2 regions of the Exiguobacterium sp. GL_137 genome follow, and region 2 is predicted to be linked to the other one. Evidence: a T-box and tRNA genes for the amino acid it is inferred to sense, from the RefSeq annotation. Region 2 holds a T-box; the other holds one or more tRNA genes.
What was found. A T-box is a leader RNA that pairs with one kind of tRNA and senses whether it is charged. The one in region 2 lies ahead of alaS (alanine--tRNA ligase), so its partner is inferred to be a tRNA-Ala.

Region 1: it encodes a tRNA-Ala, which carries the amino acid that the T-box ahead of alaS (alanine--tRNA ligase) is inferred to sense. The anticodon was not compared.

Annotation. Positions count from the first base shown of each region.
Region 1 covers NZ_CM174406.1:2,760,755-2,772,327, forward strand. The annotation lists gene AC3IRK_RS14295 (FecCD family ABC transporter permease) at 1-160, shown strand, start outside; gene AC3IRK_RS14300 (hypothetical protein) at 414-899, opposite strand; gene AC3IRK_RS14305 (hypothetical protein) at 922-1,395, opposite strand; gene AC3IRK_RS14310 (hypothetical protein) at 1,414-1,875, opposite strand; gene AC3IRK_RS14315 (hypothetical protein) at 1,896-2,372, opposite strand; gene AC3IRK_RS14320 (hypothetical protein) at 2,387-2,836, opposite strand; gene AC3IRK_RS14325 (hypothetical protein) at 2,931-3,089, opposite strand; gene AC3IRK_RS14330 (S8 family serine peptidase) at 3,236-6,979, opposite strand; tRNA gene AC3IRK_RS14335 (tRNA-Ala) at 7,225-7,297, opposite strand; gene tatC (twin-arginine translocase subunit TatC) at 7,405-8,184, opposite strand; gene AC3IRK_RS14345 (twin-arginine translocase TatA/TatE family subunit) at 8,192-8,395, opposite strand; gene AC3IRK_RS14350 (redox-sensing transcriptional repressor Rex) at 8,395-9,054, opposite strand; gene AC3IRK_RS14355 (ABC-F family ATP-binding cassette domain-containing protein) at 9,211-11,112, shown strand; gene AC3IRK_RS14360 (hypothetical protein) at 11,112-11,504, shown strand.
Region 2 covers NZ_CM174406.1:2,053,799-2,065,371, forward strand. The annotation lists gene ruvX (Holliday junction resolvase RuvX) at 1-93, opposite strand, end outside; gene AC3IRK_RS10905 (IreB family regulatory phosphoprotein) at 90-359, opposite strand; gene alaS (alanine--tRNA ligase) at 394-3,036, opposite strand; T-box leader at 3,097-3,314, opposite strand; gene recD2 (SF1B family DNA helicase RecD2) at 3,357-5,582, opposite strand; gene AC3IRK_RS10920 (VOC family protein) at 5,700-6,248, shown strand; gene AC3IRK_RS10925 (tetratricopeptide repeat protein) at 6,298-6,954, opposite strand; gene mnmA (tRNA 2-thiouridine(34) synthase MnmA) at 6,968-8,092, opposite strand; gene AC3IRK_RS10935 (cysteine desulfurase family protein) at 8,105-9,235, opposite strand; gene cymR (cysteine metabolism transcriptional regulator CymR) at 9,249-9,656, opposite strand; gene AC3IRK_RS10945 (replication-associated recombination protein A) at 9,720-11,033, shown strand; gene AC3IRK_RS10950 (tRNA threonylcarbamoyladenosine dehydratase) at 11,069-11,573, opposite strand, start outside.

The DNA of each region.
Region 1 (11,573 bases), 710 kb from region 2:
TCAGTGGTTCCTGCCGATTGCACTGTTGATCGGCGGCTGGCTGCTTGTATTGGCGGATACGATCGGACGCAACATTGCCGGTCCGGACGGTGTGCCTGCCGGAATCGTCGTTGCGCTGATCGGCGCTCCGTACTTTGTCTATCTGCTTCTGAAAAAGTAAGAACACTGATCAACCAACCAGAAATGATTTTTGGTTTCACTCGCTTTCCTCAGGCGAGACACAAGACCCGCTTTCCTGCCCATTTGGACAGGAAAGCGGGTCTTGTTTGTCTCTGATAGCGCAAGTTACCTTGCGCTTTCTCCTGCAGGAGTCTCGTGAATCAAATCATTTCTTTAAAAACACAACAGCAGCGAGAGGGATTTCAACTTCCCCTCGCTGCTGTTGTGTTTTACGTATCGTTTTATTAGATCATTTAATATTTAACCCGCCGCGCTTCTCTTTCCGCGAGAATCAGCTCGCGTTCTGATAAATGCGTCGGATCGAGTCGTTTGATCCGGGAATCGACGAGACGGTCGAGTGACAAGACGGATAGTAAAAAGACCAGAATCGGTCCGATCAGCGTTGGTCGCGACACGTACGGAATCAAGAACTGGGACGCCACGACAAGTAGAAGCTCGGTAATCGTAATGACGATGTACGGCAACCCGAGATGATCCCAGACTTCCATCCGGTCAAAACGTTTCGTGAAATAACGGTACTTCAAGAAGCGGACCGTCCATTGGTAGCCGAGGACGGGAATCAGTAAAAAGTAATGCATCGAGGCTTCAGCGAAGTTTAAATCATCTGCCAGAAACAAAAAGATGATCAAAACGAGTAGAAAAAATACCGTTTGGACACTCCGGGCACGTTTCGTGAAGCGCAGGTAATCAAGTGTTCGTTGCTTTGTACTCTCTTCCATAACATGTCCCCTCTCTACCGAATCAACCTCTTTTCCGGTACTGTTCGATTTCCCGCATCGTCACGAAAGCAGGATCAAGCTGTTTCGCTATCGTGTTTAATCGAGAGACGTATACCGTAATTGCGAACACCCAGAACAGAATCAGGGCGAAAGAAATACCTGAATATCCTGGGAAAACATAACCAGAATACATTAAAAACATCGGCACAAAATACCCAATCATTGAAGCCCGACCGACCTTTAAAACAGTCTGTTCATATAAATCAGTTTCCAAACGTCGCTTTAAAATCCGCAGACGCATGATTTCGCGGACGACGCCTGCGAGACAAAGTACCGTAACCGCAAATAACGTAAACAGTCCTGTTTCCCAAACCCCAGGAATGAACCAACAGATTAACGCAAGCATCAATACAGCAACCGGAATCAGATGTTGAAGCTTTTTAAGCGGCGGTCCAAGCAAATTTAACCGTGTATTTTTTTCAAGCAGTGTATTCATTTGATGTTAGCTCCTATTTCATACATTTTTGTATACTTCCTGATCACTGACAAAATCCGGATCATCACGTAGTTGCAGTTTCTTGAATGTCCATTCACACACTGCATACAGCGGAATCAGAATGAGCATCAGGCTAAGCCACATCTGCCAAAACGGACGTTCCATCGTTGCTACCATCAGAACGATGAAAATCGTATACAGAATCACTTGATAGATGATCCAAAAACGCCATTGTTTGGTTGCCAATTCTTCTCCGATATACGATTCAAGAATCTGACGTTTTTTGAATTGATAACGAAGATTCGAAGCAAGAAAAGCTGCCGGAAATAATAGACTGAACAGAACCGAGTCAAACACAGTTATGAGAATTCCGACAAGCATCAACAATAAGAACGTCCACACCCACTTTTTCCCTAAGAAGTCCTTTTCCATATAAGCCAGCGTCAATTCGTGTAACCGTTCGTCCCGTGCCGTGCGCATGATGTTCTCTCCTTTAGATGTCATTCTTCCAGGTCCTTCACATGCTTATGCACTTCCTGATCACTGATGAAGTCAGGATCTCCCGACCGCGCCATCTTCTTAAACAGCCAATCGGTCGCAAAATAAATCGGAGCGAGAATCAAGATGATCCAAAACGTCATCTTCCATAAAGACATACCTTTCGTTTCGAGTACAACCATGAGCAATGAGCCATATAATACAATCTGAATTCCGAGCCACAGCATCGATTGTGTCATGACCTGATCTTTGGAGAGATACCGTTCTAAAATCCTGCGTTTTTCCAGCTGAAACGGAAGATCAAAAATCAGATAGACAAGCGGCAACAGACCGAAGTAAAGTGCGGAATCCATCGTTTCCGAAAAGATGCCGAGCGTTGCCGCCACGGCAGCCATCAGCCAGCCGCTTTTTTGCAGTTGACTCTTATCGATATAGGCAAGCGTTAGTTCATGTAACCGTTCGTCCCGTGCCGTTTGCATCTGACTTTCCTCCTTCATCCCTGCTGGATCTCTGTTTCACTGATATAAGTCGGATCAATCTGTTTAGAGCGGTACATCAAGAAACGCCGGCAAAGCCAGTAAAACGGAATGACGAAAAGACACAGTCCAAGCAAAAAGGTCGTACCTGACCGATCGGCCGTCAGAATAATCAAGGCTGCGAGCGCTCCGTATTGAAACAGTCCGACACCGACATGCAGACGGAACAGACGGTCTGCTGATCTTTGGGAGGTGTGACGGGCAACGATTTGAAAACGCCGGTGCTGCCTCACGACATCATATATGAAATACAGAATCGGAATAATCAAAGCAAGGATTGGTTGCTGAATCATATTGCTGACAAACAAGAAAAGTGCCAAGACGGCCCACAATTTAGCCGTCGTCCGTTGATGCATGTGTTGATAAAGTTCCTTTAATTCCATCTGTTGTCCTGTCACGGCATTCATTGCAACACGTTCCTCTCCATCAGCTCTTAATGTAATATACTTACATTTTACCAGTTATGTTTCAAAAAAAAAGAAACTTCTGCAAAAGAAGTTTCTAGGTCGAGACCTGGATGATCAGATAGATGACACTGTATGCAACAATGGCGAGCGGAATCATTGCGACACCGATCAACCAACCGTTCTTATCCCGAATTCCGAGATACAGAACCAGACAGCCGACGATGAAGGCAATGAGTGTAGTAAATGGATTCATACGAGTTCCCCCTCAAAAAATAACCTATAAAGAAATTTCCCATTCCCGGAACTTGATAAACACCGAAAGCCTTTCTGTAACACACTGCGAAAAAACAGTGTCGATTCCGGCGAACGTCCACCGGGACCAACACTGTCTTCAAATCCTTATTTCTTCGTGATGACAACTTTCTTTTCGACGACATGGCCACCGAGGTCTTTTAATTTCAAGTTGTAGACGTTTTGACCTTTTTTCAAGGTAACAGTCTTGTAGATTGTTTTCTTGAAGGCACGCATTTCATACGGTTCTTTGAACGAACGGCGGTATTCCGCATTACCGTTCAGATCAAAGCGTAACTCATCGTAGTTGTCGCGCAGGACGATCGTCATCTTAGCTGTTTTCGTTTTGCTTGAAACCGTTTTTGGTGCTGTCACACGGATTGTCGGACGCTCCGAGTCGATGATGACTTGACGGCTGAAGGCAACACGATTACCTTTTCCATCATAGCCTTCGACTTTAAACGACTTCACACCATCCGTCGTATACGTGATGTCATGGCTGAATGCATAGTGTTGTTGAACCGCATCCCAGCGTAATTTAACGGCTTTTCCGTTAATTTTGAATGATTTGACGCCAGACTCATCAGAAACGTTTCCTGAGACCTTCACTTGTTGGGATGTCGTTAAGCCCAGTGCTTCCGGTGTATCGATTTGGACATTCGGAACCGCTTTATCGACACCTGATGTATTGACGTTTTTCTTCACGCTGTTACCGGCATAATCTGATACGACGAACGTGACTTTCGTCCGGCTTGGCAGATCCGTCAGCGTGTAGTTTTTAACAGACGGAGCGAGCGGCTGTTTCAAGACACTTTTTCCGTCGACCAGGATATCGAATGAAGCGACACCCGTTCCTTGGTCACCGGCTGTCCAGGAAACTGCTTTTTTGTCAGCATCCCATTTAACAGTCGCAGCCGGAATTTTCGTATCGATGTAGATCGGGAATAGAGCCGTCTGCCATTTCGCATTCGGATAATCGACGACCGATTTCACTTGGTAGTAGTACAGACCATCTTTGACTTTTGAACCGTTGACCGTTCCATCCCACGCCGCATTCGTCACCGGTGTGAAACCATCTTCCGATCCGCCATCGTAATAGTTTTTGATGACGTCTGACTGCGTTTCGAGTTTACGGAGTGTTGATTTATTGCGGTCAAGAATCGAGTACTCGACTTTTTTCGCATTCCGTAAGAATGACAGGACCGGGAAGGCCTCATCGGCACTGCCGTCACCGTTCGGTGAGAACGAGACTTTTTCTTTAACGACGTCGCCTGCAGCATTCGTTCCGAGGAGGTTGAAGTTATCCTTCACTTCTGTCGCAAGACCTGTGACGCCGTAGAACGTGTTGTCATCGTAGAGTGGTGCATCAAGGATTGGTGCTTTGTCCCATGCTCCTTTGAAACCAACGTACGGAACTGTCAACTCAGGATTTTTGCTGTTCGTATCGATCAGACGGACGAATCCTTCGACGAAGTAGCCGTTTTCGAAGATTGACTCAAGCGGTGCACCGTTTGCCCAATCGACTGTATCTTTTAAATCAACCGTAACGTTGACTTTTGTTGTACTCTTCGCGTTAATCGCGACTGAACTTGCTTTCTTCGAGCCGACCGTGAAGGAGATCGGGAACGTGCCTTTGTTGGCGTCAACCGCATCAACTGTTCCTTTTTTGAATATACCGTTGGCTTCCAGGAAATTTTGACCTTGGACGGCGAGATCCGATTGGACCGTTCCGGCAAGTTTATACGTCAACTTCTCATTGCTGTAGTTCTTCAGGTCTAACGTGAAGCTGAACTTGTCGCCGACTTGTTTCAAGGCGGCTTTTCCTTCACCCGACTTCGTTTCCGTAACGACGACCGGTGTTTTCATCGCCGCACGTAAGTCCATCAGTCCGGCACCTTCACGACGCGGAGAATAATAGTTACCGGTTTTTGCTTCCGCATTGTATTTTCCTTTATCGAGCTGCGGACGTGACGTGTTCATTAAAATCGTCTTCGCGAGTTTGACACGTGTCGCTCCACTGACCTTGAAGTCCTTGTCGATCCGCTGCATGACGAGTGCTGTTCCACCGGCGACGTGTGGTGCTGCCATCGATGTTCCGCTCATGACGCCATATTCGTTATCGTTGAGTGTTGAGTAGATTTTCCCGCCCGGTGCCGTGATTTCCGGCTTGAAGTCAAGGTTCGGCGTCACACCCCATGATGTGAAGTCAGACATTTCGCCTGCGACCGGGTTTGGTGTCGAGACTGCTTTTCCGTCAAACGTCACTGTCAATGCCTTGCCGTCTTTCGCTTTCGCTTCGAGTTCGTTTCCGTCGGCAATGCTTAACGAGACGAGCGGAATCGTAGGTTTATTAAGTGCCATGCTGACGTAATCACCATGATCGACACGTCCGCGGACGATGACACCGGCCGCGCCTTGTTTCTCGGCTTCCGCTTGAATCATGCCGTAGTTGAAGCTGCCGTTCCGGACGACGAAGACGACTTTATCCTTGACGTCTTTGCCGGCATAGTTCGGTTCACTGCCGTCACCAACATAGACGACATCCATCTTCTCTTTATCAAAGACCGCAATCGGATTCGGCGAGTCTTGTTTCTGATAAGCGAGGTAACCTGCGTCCTGCCCGTCGACCGTCAATGCCATTCCTTCGAGTGTCAGCTGTGTGTTTTCAACCGACGCGACTTGCAGCGATTCGCTGATTAAGCCCGGCGAGCCGACGACACCGACGTCTGGATTCGACGCGTACGGGTTTCCGGCGCCGCTTCCGGCGAATGCCGAGTTCCCGGCTGAAATTGCACATAAAATACCGTTGTTCATCGCATTGACGATTGCTTTTTGTTCCGGATCATCTTTTTGGACGAAGGATGCCGTTGAACCAAGACTCATGTTGATGACGTCTGCTCCTAGCGCAATCGCATCATCAATCGCTTTGATATAGATATCACTGAATGTCGACGGCATCCCTGGATCATTGCCGAAGACCTTCATCGCGAGGAGTTGTGTTTCCGGTGCAACCCCTTTGATTCCACCGTTCGTTTCATCGCCGTTGGCACCCACTGTACCGGCGACGTGCATCCCGTGCATCGAAGCGCCTGGCCCAAGATCACGGATTTCGCTGTCATGATCCGCATAGTTATAGCCGTACGGTACTTTTTCCGTGAAGTAGTTTCCTTTTAAACCTTTTGACGATTTAAAGCTTTCGACTTTTGACGACGTCAAATCGACTTTCGTCTCCGGACTGAGGACCATGTCCTTGTGCGTCGGATCGATTCCCGTATCGATGACGGCAACGATCGTTCCTTCCCCTTTATAGCCGTAGTCCTGCCATGTCTGCTTCGCATTGACCATGTCTTTACTATGTAACATGTTTGGTGTTGCGCCCTTTTCGACTTCCGGACGCGCATATTCGTGTGCGATATGTACGTTTTTGACCCCGCTTAATTTTTTCAGTTCCTTGATTTCACCATATTTGACTTCCCCGCTGAACCCGTTCAATACGGTCGTGAAGCTTTCTTTATACGAAACAGAAATGTCTTTTTGGGCAATTGCCGCTTTGACTTCCTTCTGTTTGTTGACGATTTGATTCTTAAGAATAATTTTTTCCGTGTTGCTTAACGTGCTGTAACGCTTATTTTGTGCCTGCGCGTGTTCAATCGCTGCTTTTTGATCGAGCTCGACGACAATCCGTACTTTTTCGTTTTGACTGTATGACTTTTCTTGACCCGCTTTTTTCAGTGAGAGTGCTTGTGGCTTTTGTACATCCACTTTTTGTGATGACACGTGTCCCTCAGCATGAACTAGGCTGGAAGATGTCATGAGGGCAGCCGCCATCAGAGCAATCTTCTTTTTCTTCATTCCTTTTCCTCTTTTCCAAAAATGTAATGTGGAGCAAAAACGTATTAAACGAAAATTCTGTATTTTTAGTTTAATTAACTTTCGCTTAATATACAATTTAAATTTGGTGCTTTTTAAAAATATTTGTTTGTTTATTACATCACAAAATGAATAAATCCTTATATTCCCTTATCTATTTCTTACAGGTGAATAAAAAAGGACAAAAAAAACCTTGGTTTCCCAAGGTTTCGGCAGGTAAAGCAATATGGAGACTATCGGGCTCGAACCGACGACCTTTTGGCTGCCAGCCAAACGCTCTCCCAGCTGAGCTAAGCCCCCGTGTGTTTCTATAATGAGTATACCCATTGCTGTTCATTTTTTCAATATAAAATTAGACCGCTTACAAAAAAATCTCCCTCACCTTACCGGCAAAGGAGAATCTTCCGTTATTTGTTCAATTCACGCATCATATCTGCCTGTCGTTCCAGTTCAGCCTGTTGCTCCAGGATCAGCACTTTTTTATACGTCCGTGCCGAGATGATGATACTGATTTCATAGAGGATGAACAAAGGAACAGAAATCATCAAATGCGACGTAATGTCGGGCGGTGAGATCAACGCCGCGATCACGAACAACGCAAAATACGCATACTTCCGATTCTTCCGCATGAAGAACGGCGTTACGAGTCCGAGCCGTGTCAAAAACATCGTCACGACCGGTAACTGGAACAACAGACCAAACGGAATCGTCAACCGGATCAGGAAACTGAAATAGTTCTCGACACCGATGACCTGTTCAATCCCAAGCTCTTGTCCGAGTTCCGTTGATACTTCAAGTAAAAACGGCAACAGCCAAAAATAAGAAAAGGAAACGCCCGCGAGGAATAAGAAAAACGTCACGGGAATGTACGTCAACGTCGCTTTTTGTTCTTGATCGTGCAGACCGGGACGGATGAACGCCCAAAGCTGGTACATCCAAAACGGGGACGCCAAGACGATTGCGATGATGAACGCAAGATTCAGATATAACATCAACGGATCAACGACGTTAAACGCATTTAAACCGATTCCGAGTTCCTTGAGGTCGGCCTGTAAAAAACGGACGAGCGGCCGGACGAGCGGAAAGGCTGCGATAAACATGACTACCACGATGATGAGCGACCAGATGATCCGCTTACGCAGTTCATCTAAGTGCGATGTCACACTCTGTTCTTGATCGATCGCCATGATTCACTCACTTCTCTTTCGTTTCGTCCTTTTTGTCTTTATCATCTTCCATGATGCCGTTTGTCGCACTCTTGAATTCTTTTAACGTTTGACCGGCGGCGCGGCCGAGTTCCGGTAATTTCTTCGGTCCGAAGATGATGAGGGCGACGACACCAATCAAGGCGATGCTCCCCGGGCCGATACCAAGTGTCAACGGGATTAAGTTTTCCATTATGATTTCACTCCTTCAGCTGATTGCGAATAATGCTTCATGAAATAGACGAGCGACTGCAGCTCGATTGACAGATCGATGTGATGCACCCGGACGTGGGCCGGGACATTCAACCGGGCCGGTGTAAAGTTCAGAATGCCGGTCACACCGTACTCAACTAACTCATCCGCTACTGACTGCGCGAACTGCGACGGTACCGTCAAGATGGCGACATCGACATGGTTCGCTTTGATTTGTTCTTTCATATCCGAGACGTGATAAATCGGAACGTCCTGCGTCGTTGTTCCGACCTTGTCTTCATCGGCGTCAAACGCGATGACGATACGAGTACTATTATTCTTTAAAAAGTTATAATTTGCAAACGCTGTTCCGAGATGTCCGACCCCGATTAAGGCGACATTCGTGACCTCGTCTTGGTTGAGTGTCTTTCGGAAAAATGTTAACAAATGTTGAACGTTATAACCGTACCCTTTTTTCCCTAACGCCCCAAAGTAGGAAAAGTCACGACGGATCGTCGCAGAGTCGACTTTGACCGCTTCGCTGAGCTCTGCTGACGAGACGCGCAGCTTGCCGGAGTTATAGAGACTTTGGATAAAACGATAATATAACGGCAGTCGTTTCGCCGTTGCTTGTGGTATTTTTGTGTCTGGCCCATTCATACTGCAGTTCCCCCTTCGGCCACGTTCTGACGTGGCACCCAAATCAATGCAAAGAATTCTACTCTCCTTGATTGTAAACCACTTCACATAGAGTAACAAATATTATATTCGGCAGGATTTTTCGTGATAGACTAAAGGGTGGAAGGATGGATGGATATGATTCTCTTACAAGTAAACCAACTCTCAAAATCATTCGGCGTAGAGCCGATTTTAGACAATATTAAACTCGAAGTACAGGAACGGGACCGGATTGCCCTCGTCGGACGAAACGGTGCCGGAAAATCGACACTTTTAAAAATCATCGCCGGGGAGCTGTCACATGACTCGGGGGAGATCATGAAAAGCAAGGAAGTCCGGATTGGTTATCTCGCGCAGGACAGCGGACTCGAGTCGAACGAATCGATTTGGAACGAGATGCTGACCGTCTTTGAGCATCTGCAGGATCAGGAACGGGCGCTTCGTCGGATGGAAATCGAAATGGGCATGGAGCACATTTTAAATGATCCGACTGCCTATGACCGTCTCCTGAAAACGTACGATCAAGCGCAACACGACTTCTCGGAAGCCGGCGGCTATCAGTTCGAAGCCAACATCCGCTCTGTCTTACACGGGATGCGTTTTTATCCGGACGATTATTCCCGCCGGATTCAGACGCTTTCCGGTGGACAGCGGACCCGGCTTGCCCTGGCGAAGATGTTACTCCAGGCACCGGAACTGTTGATTCTCGATGAGCCGACCAATCACCTCGACATCGATACGTTGTCCTGGCTCGAAAGCTACCTGTCCGGTTACCGTGGTGCTGTCCTGATCGTTTCCCATGACCGCTATTTCCTCGATCAAGTCGTCAACGTCGTCTATGAATTGTCCCGGAACGTGTCGCGGAAATTCACAGGCAACTATACGAAGTATCTCGAACAAAAAGCGGCACTGTACGAACAGGAAATGAAACAGTTCGAACAGCAGCAGGAAGACATCGCGAAGATGCAGGACTTCATCCAGCGTAACATCGCCCGTGCGACGACGACGAAACGGGCGCAAAGTGTCCGCAAGCGTCTCGAAAAAGTCGACCGGATCGACCGTCCGGACGGTGACGAACGCAGTACGGTTCTGTCATTCCCGATTGAAAAGCAGAGCGGCAATGATGTGCTGCAGGTCAATCAACTCGCTGTCGGCTACGAAGAAGCCGTCTCGAAAAACATTACGTTCCGGCTGCAACGTGCGGAATCACTGGCGCTTGTCGGACCAAACGGAATCGGCAAGTCGACGTTACTGAAAGTGCTTGTCGGCCGTCTGAAACCGCTGTTCGGTGACTATCGTTTCGGTACTGGCGTCTCGATTGGCTACTACGATCAGGAGCAGGCGGAACTGAACGACCGCAATCGGGTCATTGATGAAATTTGGAACGAATGGCCGTTGATGCGCGAACAGGAAGTCCGGTCCGTTCTCGGGCAGTTCCTGTTCAGCGGCGATGATGTCTTCAAGCTCGTCCATGAATTGTCGGGCGGTGAACGCGGACGTCTGGCGCTCGCGAAGCTGAAGTTACGGAAAACGAATCTGCTTGTGCTGGATGAGCCGACGAACCACCTGGATCTTGATTCGAAAATGGTCCTCGAAAATGCACTTGTCGATTACGAAGGCACGTTACTGTTCGTCTCCCACGACCGTTACTTCATCGACCGCGTCGCGACACGTGTCATCGAGATGAGTACAGACGGCGTGACCGATTACCTCGGTGACTACTCGTATTATATGGAGAAAAAAGCCGAGAAGGAAGAAATCGCCCGCCTCGAAGCAGAAGAAGCGAAAGCGATCAAAGTCGCTTCGACGAAGACGATTGATAAAGAGGCGCAAAAAGAAGCGCGCAAAAAGAAACAACAGCTGGAGAAGCTCGAACAAGAGATTGAACGGTTGGAGAACCGGTCGGTCGAAATCGAACAGTTGTTGTGCGAACCGGAAGTCTTTAATGATATTCCGAAAGCGACCGCCCTTTCGGCAGAGCGCGATCAGATTGATGTCGACTTGCTCGATTTGATGGAACAGTGGGAGTCGTTCCACTGATGCGCTCGAAAAGTTATCTGATCAATCTGATCCAAGGATTATTGTCCGGTGTCCTCTACTTCGTCCCGATGTATGCGGACTATGTCTCGGCTTTCATTCGTCCGGATGCGTTTAATGCCGTTTATCCGTTGTTTATCTTGATTTCCTGTATGATCGGTCTTGTCATTCAGACATGGAGCGGACTGTTCATCAGTTTATTATCCGGTCTGATCTGCACGTTGCTGACGATTCAATCGTTCGTCGAACTGAATGATCCGATGATCATCATGTATTACGGTGCCGTCTCCCCATTGGTGGCCTTTTTAATCAGCTGTGTCGGGATTTGGGCGCTCGCCGTCCTGTTTTATCTACTCGACGGTTTCCAGTACAGTAAACGCCATAACATGGAGTAAGCAACAAAAAATAGACGAGGGAAGCAGACATCGAATCTGCTTCCCTCGTCTATTTGGCATGACTTTATC
Region 2 (11,573 bases):
GGTCTCGATGCCTTGTGCTGTCCAGCCCATCAAATCACTCACCGCAACACCGATCGTCTTCGAACCGACATCAAGTCCGATGGCACGCTTCATTTTTTGTCTCCACTCTCCGATAGATAAGATTTCACGAGTTCTTCCAGTAGTTCATCACGCTCAATCTTTCGGATCATATTACGTGCATCGTTATGACGAGGAATGTAAGCAGGATCACCGGAAAGTAGATATCCGACGATTTGGTTGATCGGATGATAGCCTTTTTCTTCTAAAGCATGATAGACCGTCAGCAATACTTCGCGTGTTGCCGCCTGGCTATCGTCTTCTGGAAAATTAAATTTCATCGTTTGATCCATCTGACTCACGTTAATCACCTCTTTCATTTACACTACTTCTCTATTATGCCAGTGATTGCACGTAATGTGAAGTAAACGCAAGAGCTTCGTTTAATTTTGCAGGATCTTTTCCGCCAGCCTGTGCCATGTCCGGGCGGCCGCCACCGCCACCGCCGCAACGCGTCGCTACTTCCTTGATCAGTTTACCGGCATGGTATCCTTGATCAATCAAGTCTTTCGAGACACTTGCAACGAGGTTGACTTTGTCTCCCTGCGCGCTGCCGAGGACGATGATTGCCGAACCGAGACTCGACTTCAATTCATCCATCATACCGCGAAGCGCATCCATATCTGAGACGTCGACTTGCTTCGCAAGGACTTGGACTCCATTGATTTGCTCGACATCCTCTTTCAATGATGCTGCTTCAATGTTTGCCAGTTTTGCTTGTAGGGATTCGTGTGCACGTTCCGTTTCGCGGAGCTGGACTTGAAGTGCTTCAATCCGTCCCGGTACTTCAGTCGTCTTCGTTTTCAGTACGCGTGCTGCCTGCTCGAGTGTCTGCAGGTGACCGTTCATCACATGGTATGCTCCAGCGCCTGTGACTGCTTCAATCCGTCGTGTTCCAGCTCCGATTCCTGATTCGGAAACAATCTTGAACAGACCGATTTCTGCCGTGTTTCGAACATGGATTCCACCGCATAATTCGATGGAATATGTTCCAGCCGAAACGACACGAACCGTCTCACCGTATTTTTCACCAAACAGAGCCATTGCACCTTTTGCTTTCGCATCAGCAATGTTCATCTCTTCAATGTCGACTGCAAGTGATGCCCAGATTGCTTGGTTGACATCCTGTTCGATAGTTGTCAATTCTTCAGCCGTGACTGCTCCGAAGTGCGAGAAGTCAAACCGGAGACGATCTGCCGAAACGAGTGAACCAGCTTGGTTGACGTGTGTCCCGAGTGTATCTTTTAATGCTTTGTGCAACAGGTGGGTTGCAGTATGGTTCTTTGTGATGGCTTGACGTGACGACGCTTCGACTGTTGCATGAACTGTCGCATCTGCCAAAGCAATCCCCGTCCGAACAATAACGGTATGCAGGTTTTGACCGTTCGGTGCTTTTTGAACATCTTTGACATCAAGGACGAAATCAGGACCTGTAATGGTTCCTGTGTCCGCCACTTCTCCACCGCTTTCTGCATAAAACGGTGTAATATCAAGCAACAATTGTGCTTCTTCGCCGGCAGCGACTTCTGTCACTCGTTCTCCATCATGCAACAAAGCAATGATTTTAGCATCCGTCTCAAGGTCCGTATAACCGATGAACTGGCTTGGAACAGTCAACGTTGCTAACACTTCTGATTGTTGTTGCATCGAACCGCCGTCTTCACGGGCAGCACGAGCACGCTTCCGTTGCTCATCCATTGCCCGTTTAAATCCTTCTTCATCGACAGACATCTGATGATCTTCCGCATATTCAACCGTCAATTCGAGCGGGAAACCATACGTATCATACAAACGGAAGGCATCTTCTCCGCTGATGACGTGTTCACCGTTACTCTTCGCTGCTTGTGCCACGGTGTTTAAGATGGCAAGACCATCATGTAACGTCTCGTGGAATCGTTCTTCTTCGTTTTTAATGACACGTTTGATGAAATCTGCTTTTTCTGGAACTTGTGGATAGAAATCGACCATGACGCTACCGACTGTATCAACGAGCTCGTACATGAACGGACGTTCGATTCCGAGCATTTTTGCATAACGGACAGCACGACGAAGCAGGCGGCGTAAGACATAACCGCGTCCTTCGTTCGAAGGCAACGCACCGTCTCCGATTGCAAAGGCAACCGTCCGGATGTGATCAGCAATGACTTTGAACGCGACATCCAGTTTTGTGTCTTCACGGTAAAGTTTACCGCTGAGTTCTTCTGTCTTATGGATGATCGGCATGAACAAGTCCGTGTCAAAGTTCGTCGGCACATCTTGCATGACGCTCGCCATCCGCTCAAGACCCATCCCGGTATCGATGTTTTTACGCGGTAATTCTGTGTAATTGCCGTGTCCATCATGATTATATTGACTGAACACGATGTTCCAGATTTCGAGATACCGTTCGTTTTCGCCGCCCGGATACAATTCAGAATCGTTCGGATCGTCGCCGAAAGCCGGTCCGCGGTCGAAGAAAATCTCTGTGTTCGGACCTGAAGGACCCTCACCAATTTCCCAGAAGTTATCTTCCAGCGGAATGATACGTTCAGCCGGCACACCGAGTTCAAGCCAGATTTGACGTGCTGCGTCGTCTTCCGGATGAATCGTCACGGAAAGACGGTCCGGATCAAGTCCGTACCACTCGTCACTCGTCAAGAGTTCCCAGCCCCATTTGATTGCATCTTCACGGAAGTAGTCGCCGACAGAAAAGTTTCCAAGCATTTCAAAGAATGTATGGTGACGTGCTGTTTTTCCGACATTTTCGATATCGTTCGTCCGGATCGATTTCTGCGCGTTGACAATCCGCGGATTTTGCGGAATGACTCGTCCATCAAAATATTTTTTTAACGTAGCGACACCCGAGTTGATCCACAGTAATGTTGGATCCTCGATTGGAACGAGCGATGCGCTTGGTTCGATTGCATGTCCTTTAGACTGGAAAAAGTCGAGATACATCTGACGGATTTGTGCACCCGTCAACGGTTTTAATGGTTTCATCGAAAATACCCCCATTGATTAATTTGTCCTGAACGCAAAAAAACGATACATTCATCCCTGAAAAGGGACGAAAGCATCGCTTTCGTGGTACCACCCTCGTTCGTAAAGACATGTGCTCTCTTTACCTCGAAAAATCCGTTAACGGAGATTACCCGCAAGTGTTTGCACTCGACTCCGGAAGGAGCTTCAATCGAATCGTCATGAAGATGGTTGCAGCAGATCCATCTCTCTCTGGTCATGAAGATTACGACTTACTTATCTTCCATCAACGTTTTGCGTCCATTCATCTACCGTGATTATTACCTATTTGGTGCATTCAGTCAAGTCTTTGTCATACCGCCGAGCCGTTCAATCAGCCGGGTCCGCCGGCGTGGTTCTTCCTCTTGGGAAGCTTTATAAAAGGCACGGGGATCTCCGAACAACAACAAACTGGCTTTTGCCCGTGTGACGGCCGTATAGATGAGATTACGGGAATGTTTAAAGGCTCCGGTGAAAAAGACCGGCATCAGGACAATCGGAAACTCCGACCCTTGTGCTTTATGAATCGTAATCGCATACGCATGTGTGAATTGATCCCACTCACTCCGGTTGTATTCGACTTCCGTCTGATCGAACCGGGCAATGATTTTGTCCACCTTGTCGACATTTTCCTTTGCAAAAAAGATGTTGACGATTTCGCCGATATCCCCGTTATAGACATTTTCTTCCGCATTATTGACGAGCTGAAGAATTTTATCTCCACTCCGGTAAATTCGTGTCCCTTGTTTGACTTCCCGTTTTTTGGGCGCTTCCGGATTATAGACCTGTTGCAGGACGATGTTCAGTTCATCGATTCCTACCTGTCCACGATACGTCGGCGCCAGGATTTGGACGTCAAACTTCGAATAGCCTTTCGCCAGTGCTTTTTCCGCGAAGGCGGCGATACCGCGTAACGACTCTTGCGGGGCGAGCGAATAAAATCGCCGGTCAGATAACGGAGCAAGCAAGTCAGCTGACGTGACCCGGTTTTTCAAATCGTGAGCCAGCCGAAGAATCGAGGAATCCTCGGCTTGCCGGTGAACGACATTGAGCCGAACGACCGGAATTCCGTCTGTGTCCATTAAGTCGGCCAGGACTTGTCCCGGTCCGACCGACGGCAGTTGATCACGATCGCCGACAAATAAAATCTTCATGCCATTCGGTACCGCTCGTAACAAACTCGATAACAGGTAGATATCTATCATCGATGATTCATCAATGATCAAAACCTTGCCCGAGATCGGTTGGTCTTCGTCCAATTGAAAATTTGACCCGTCATATTTTAACAAACGATGGATGGTCATCGCCGGAACATCCGTCGCTTCCGACAAGCGTTTTGCCGCTCGTCCGGTTGGAGCAACAAGGACATAGGGATAGACCTCACCCGACTTGACCTGACTTTTTTCAAGCGGCCAATCATGAATTTCCTGAAGCGCGTGCAAAATCCCTTTAATGACGGTCGTCTTCCCGGTACCCGGTCCACCCGTCAAGACCATCAACGGCGCTTTGACCGCCAGTTCGATGGCTTCCCGTTGTTGGACTGCATATTCCATACCGAACCGTTCTTCGAGCTGACCGATGGCCGACAGAATCGTCGCGACATCAACTTCCTGCTCCGCTCCGTTCGCCATGACACGGGCCAGTTCCTTTGCCGCCCGGACTTCCGCATAAAAAATCGTCGGCAAATACAAACAGCCTTCTTCGAGTTTGACCTTATCTTCGTTCAACAACAGTTCGATGGCTTGTTCGAGACGTTCGCCGGGATCTTCTCCGAGTAGACGGGGTGCCCGTTGCAACAGTGATTCGACGGTTGCAAACGCATGCCCCTCTCCCGCCTCCTGTTCGAGTATATGCATGATGGAGGCTGCGACCCGTTCCGGATGCAAGCCGATAAGCCCCAGATGCGAGGCGATTTGATCGGCTGTCTTAAAACCGATGCCACTGACTTCGTACATTAAAGAATAAGGATTTTCCCGAATTCTCGCCATCGCGTCTCCTTCATATGCCGCATAAATCTTCGCCGCGAGTTTCGGAGTAACATCAAACGGGGCTAAAAAAAGCATCAATTGATCAACACCGTATAGGGTTGCGAGTCGGCTGAAGATGACATCGGCCTGTTTTTGTTTCAGTCCAGGGACACGGTCAAGTGCCTTGCTGTCTTTTAAGATGATATCGATTGCATCTTCACCAAGAGCATCGACGATGTTTTTCGCTGTTTTCGGACCAATGCCGGTAAACGAACCGTTCGTCAAAAAACGGACGGCTGCGTGTTTCGTCATCGGAACCGACCGGCGGATCAACTCTGCTTTTAGTTGTTTACCGAATCGCGGATGATCAATCAATCGTCCGAATGCTTGATACGTTCCGCCGAGTTCGATTCCGACACCGGTTCCTGTGACGACGAGTTCTGTTTCTTTTAATTCAAAGTTCTTTTCTTTAATTGCCATCAAAACGATGGAATGGGCTTCTTCTTCGGAGGAAAAAAGCACACGTTTAATGCGGCCGACTACTTGATGGGGGTGCTCCATCACTCCACCTGCTTTCTGTCTGAACTCCATTACGCTGTTCCAATCATAGCATTCGTTTAAGGGATTTTAAATGAGGGAAACATTTCTTGAATCAATAATTGAATGGAGGAACAAATCATGGGACGATTGCCAGTTGCCGGATTGTGTGAATTAGTGCTGGAAGTGGAAGATATGGAACGGGCTGTTGCCTTTTGGAACGGGACGCTTGGTATTCCGATTGTTGAACAGTGGGCACCGGAAGATGCCGAGCCGAGTCATGAACAGGAAAAGCAGGACGGCGTTTGGGCAACGTGGTTGTACATTGGCGGAAACACCCGTCTCGGCCTTTGGCTCAAACGTGACTTTACAATGGAAGAACGGACAGTCAAACACCTTCCTGTCACAGAGTGGGACAGCTTGTACGATGAAGGCGGAGTCCATGTCCATTGCGCCTTTTATGTCGAGAAAAATGAATTCAAAGAAGCCCTTGATCTGTTGCGTACTGCTTCAATTGATGTCAAAATTCGTGAATGGGATGAACAGGAGACATCGAATGATAAGGAGTACTCCGCTTACTTTAAAGATACGGAACAAAATGTCATCGAACTGTATACGAAAAACATGGACGAAGCGTATGAAGACTTTTCCGGTCCACCGTTACGAATCGTACGTGAAGTCGGACATTAATGAAAAAAGCGTTGCGAAACCGGGATGTTCATCGGTCGCAACGCTTTTTTTAGTTCAATAAGGCATCCATCTTCGCTTTCGCATCCTGTGCCATCGTATGGTTCGGCTGATAAGCAAGAACAGTTTCGAGTTCCGTATAACATGCTTCCTGCTGACCTAAAAAAGCCAGTGCAATGGCATAGTTATAACGGGCATCCGTGTGTGTCTCTTCCAGCAATAATACCTGCTCGAAGATTTCAGCCGCTTCTTCAATCTGTTCGTTCTGAGCAAGGGCAAGACCGTACTGGAAGGCGATTTCAACATCTACACCGTTCAGTTCCGTGGCTTGCTTCAAACGTGGAATTCCCCGGACCGGATCACCCAACTTTTGATATGTCAGACCGAGCATGAAATGAAGATCCGCGTCATCGAGTCCATGTAACAAAGCAAGGCGCAATGATTCTTCGGCTTCCACCAGTAAATCCGCCGAGAAATATAATGCCCCTTTGGCATAATGGGCACTGGCAAACGTTGGATCAATCGTCAATGCCTTATCGTAAAACCGGAGTGCCCGGTCAGCATCGTCCATTGATTGGAGCAATGTCCCTAAATTGACGTAACCTGTCGGATCATTTGGTTGTTCTTCGATGGCATCGTTAAAAGCTTGAGCCGCCAGTTCATAATTCCCGGACTCCAGATGTCGGAACCCGACTTCGTTGTAGTTCATTTCATTCTCTCCCTTACGCAAGATACGTTAACTGTTTGCCCGCTTTGTATGCATCGTCAATCGTCGCCCCGCCAAGACAGATATCTCCGTCATAGAAAACGACAGCTTGTCCCGGTGTGATTGCCCGTTGCCGTTCGTCGAACGCGACGTCTAACCGTCCGCCGTCCAAAATACGAACGGTCACAGGTGTATCCGTTTGACGGTAACGGAACTTCGCTGTACAACGGAATTCTGTCCCGACCGGCATCGTTGCCGTCCAGCTGATATCAGACGCATATAACCCCTCTGAATAAAGCAATTCATTATGGAATCCCTGCTCAACGAACAGGATATTCTCTTTGAGGTTTTTCCCGACGACGAACCATGGTTCTCCGTCTCCGCCAATCCCGAGACCGTGGCGTTGTCCCATCGTGTAATACATCAGACCGTCATGACGTCCCATCGTTGTACCGTCAAGTGTCCGCATTTCACCCGGTTGCGCCGGCAGATACTGACTGAGGAACTGTTTGAAATTCCGTTCCCCGATGAAACAAATACCGGTCGAATCCTTTTTCTTCGCCGTCGCGAGGTTCGCTTCTTCGGCGATTTTCCGCACTTCTGATTTTTCCATGTGTCCAATCGGGAACATCGCTTTAGCGATTTGATCCTGCGACAGTTGGTTCAAGAAATACGTTTGATCTTTGTTTGTATCGACGCCGCGTAATAATTTATGCTCACCGTCTTCATATACAGCCCGCGCATAATGGCCCGTCGCAACAAAATCTGCCCCTAAGCGCATCGCATGGTCAAGAAATGCTTTAAATTTAATTTCTTTATTACACATGACATCCGGATTCGGTGTCCGGCCAAGTTTATATTCCTCCAAGAAGTACGTAAAGACTTTGTCCCAGTACTCTTTTTCGAAATTGACTGCGTAATACGGAATGCCGATTTGATTGGCGACAGCGATGACATCTTCGTAATCTTCCGTTGCTGTACAAAATCCGTTTTCGTCGGTATCGTCCCAGTTCTTCATGAAGATTCCGATGACGTTGTATCCTTGTTCTTTTAATAAATAAGCCGTAACGGACGAATCGACGCCGCCGGACATCCCGACGACGACCGTTGTTTCCTCCGGTGCTTTTGCGCGTGTATTCATTGTTTTCACCTCTTAATTGTTCTGAAACGATTTTACGACATCTATCAGGCCTTGTGCGAGCAGTTCGACTTGTGCCGCATCGTTTCCACGGCCGAAGCTGATCCGGACCGATTGTTTCGTCCGCGGATTTTCACCGTACATCGCCGACAGGACATGCGACGGCTCAACCGATCCTGCCGTACAGGCACTTCCGCTTGAAACGGCAATCCCCCGCATGTCGAGCATAATTAAAAACGGTTCAATTTCGACGTTTGGGAAATACAGGTTGAGGACTTGCGGCAATCCTTCCGCCCCGTTGACTTCAAAATCAATCGTTGAGGCTCGCAGCCGTTCGAGCAACATCGTCCGTAACAGCCGGTACTGTCGAGTCTGCTCTTCCCGCTCCGTTGCCGTCAGCCGGACAGCTTCCGCAAACCCGACAATTCCGGCGACGTTTTCCGTTCCGGCACGACGCTTGCGTTCCTGTTCCCCACCATACGATTGAGGCGCTAACTTGATAGCAGACCGGACATATAATATTCCGACGCCTTTTGGTCCATTGATTTTATGACTCGATGCCGACAGCAAATCAATGTGCATCGCTTCTACATCGATGGGCGACTTCGCAAATACTTGAACAGCATCCGTATGGAACACAATCTGTTGTTCACGCAAGAAACGACCGCATGCCGCAATCGGCTGGACCGTTCCGACTTCGTTATTCCCGAACATCATCGATACTAAAATCGTATCCGGTCGAACTGCTGCACGTAAAGCCTCTTCCGTCACGATGCCCGACTCCGGAATATCAAGATACGTCACGTCAAATCCACGTTTCTCCAGTTCCTCGAAAGCATGAAGTACGGCATGGTGCTCAAACCGCGTTGTGATGACATGACGCCCTTTCGATTGATACTGGATGGCAGCACCGAGGATGGCATAGTTATCGGATTCCGTGCCACCGCTCGTAAAGATGATTTCCGTCGGTCTGGCGTTTAATTCCGTCGCCATCATTCGTCGTGCCGTGTCAATCGCAGCCCGCCCTGTTCGTCCGAATGCATGGACGCTTGACGGATTTCCGAATTGTTCAAGCATGTATGGTGTCATCTTCTCGAGCACTTCGGGCCGCATCGGCGTCGTTGCAGCGTGATCAAAATACATCATCGTTTTTCACCTCTCATATATAAAACATATAACCTGTATCGTCTTCTTCCGCTAAATCCTTTAATGTCGTCGTATCAAGTACTTGATCCACGGCACTTTGAATTTTATCCCACAATTTCCGTTTCGTCACTTCGTCACAATTGTCGCCTTCGACGACGACAAGCGGACCTTCGAGCAGACGGATGATATCCCCTGCGGTAATGTCTTCGGCTGAACGGCCTAATTTATATCCACCGTATGCTCCGCGAACACTTTTGACGAGACCGCCGTTACGGAGCGGGGCAATCAATTGCTCCAGGTAGTGCTCGGACAGATCATACATCTGCGCAATTTTTTTTAAAGACAATGGCTTTGCCTCGCCTCCTTTGGCGAGTGCAATCATGATTGTCAGACCATAACGGCCTTTTGTCGAGATTTTCATCATGCGAAAAGACATCCTTTCTAGTATAGTAGTAGCTAAAAGTTGAAAGAAGGAACGCTACCTATGGCTAATTTATTTGAATCACATTCTCCGGCCGGGCCACTTGCCAATCGGATGCGCCCTCAATCACTGGATGAAATCGTTGGCCAACGCCATTTGATTGGAGAATCGACCCTGTTACGCCGGGCTATTTTGGCTGACCGGCTCGGAACCGTTATTTTCTACGGACCCCCTGGAACCGGAAAAACGACGCTCGCCCGTGTCATTTCCAGTTATACGAAATCAGCATTTGAACAGTTGAATGCCGTCACGGCAAAACTGGATCAGTTGCGTGAAGTCTTAAAAGCAGCGGAATCCCGTTTGCAGTTTGACCAACAAAAAACCATTTTATTTTTAGATGAAATCCACCGTTTCAATAAAATGCAGCAGGATGCCTTACTGCCGGCACTCGAAGCCGGAACAATCACGTTGATTGGCGCAACGACGGAAAACCCAAGTTTTGAAGTCAATGCTGCCCTGTTATCCAGGGCGACTGTTTTCCGGTTCGAGACACCGACGACAGACGATTTGCGCGTTGTTCTGCACCGGACTTTAGAAGACCCGGACCGCGGTCTCGGCAAGTATCCGGTCACTGTCACCGAGGAGGCCGTCGAGCATTATGTGAAGCTTTCGGACGGTGATTACCGGGCACTGCTCAACGCCCTCGAACTCGCCGTTCTGACAACACCGGAAATTGACGGTGAAATCACGATTGACCTTGCTGTAGCCGAAGAATCGATTCAGCAAAAAGCTTTGAAATACGATAAAGACGGAGACCGGCATTACGATGTCATCTCGGCCTTCATCAAGTCGATTCGCGGCTCGGATCCCGACGCTGCCCTTTACTGGCTTGCTGTCATGATTGAAGCCGGGGAAAGCCCACGCTTCATCGTCCGCCGCCTCTATGTCCATGCAGCAGAAGACATCGGATTATCCGATCCACAAGCGCTACTGATCGTTGATGCGTGTGCCCGGGCCTGTGAGTACATTGGTTTTCCGGAGGCACGAATTCCGCTTGCTGAAACTGTGCTGTATCTCGCGACTGCTCCGAAATCAAACACTGTCATTACAGCGATTGATCAGGCACTTGAACTCGTCCGTCGATCAGATGGTGGTCCGGTCCCTCCGCATTTACGGGATGCACATCATGCCGGTGCCGCAGCACTCGGCAATGGTGTCGAATATCAGTATCCGCACCAGTTTCCGCATGCGTATGTCAAACAGAACTATTGGCCGGAAAACCTGGCACGAACCAAACCGGTTTTTTATAAGCCGAGTCCACGCGGATTCGAAAAACAATTACAGGCACGGCTCGATTTTTGGAAAAAACAACCGTAAACGATTAGAAAAAGCGACCTGCTGAGGTCGCTTTTTTAACGGACACGTTCGATGATGACGCCAGCTTCCCGGACAATCTCATTGATGACATAACTTGCCGCAATCAATCCACCAACCGATGGAACAAACGCGTTTGAACTCGGCGGCATTTTAGCTTTCCGAATAAACGCTTCATCGTTACCGACGACTTGACGGACTTCTTCGATGATTTTGACCGGTGGTTCATCCGAAAAGACGACCGGGACTCCTTTATGGATCCCTTCCTTACGCAGGCGCGTCCGGATCACTTTTGCAAGCGGATCGTAACTCGTATCTTTAATATCAACGATCTTGATTCGTGTCGGATCCATCTTGTTCGCCATTCCCATACTCGAGATAATTGGAATCTGACGTTGTTTACACTCTTTAATCAAATGAATCTTAAACGATACTGTATCCGAAGCGTCAATCACATAATCTGGATTTTCTGCAAAAAAGGCTTCGAACGTTTCTTCGTTGTAGAACATTTTCAAGCGGACAATTTCTAAATCCGGATTAATT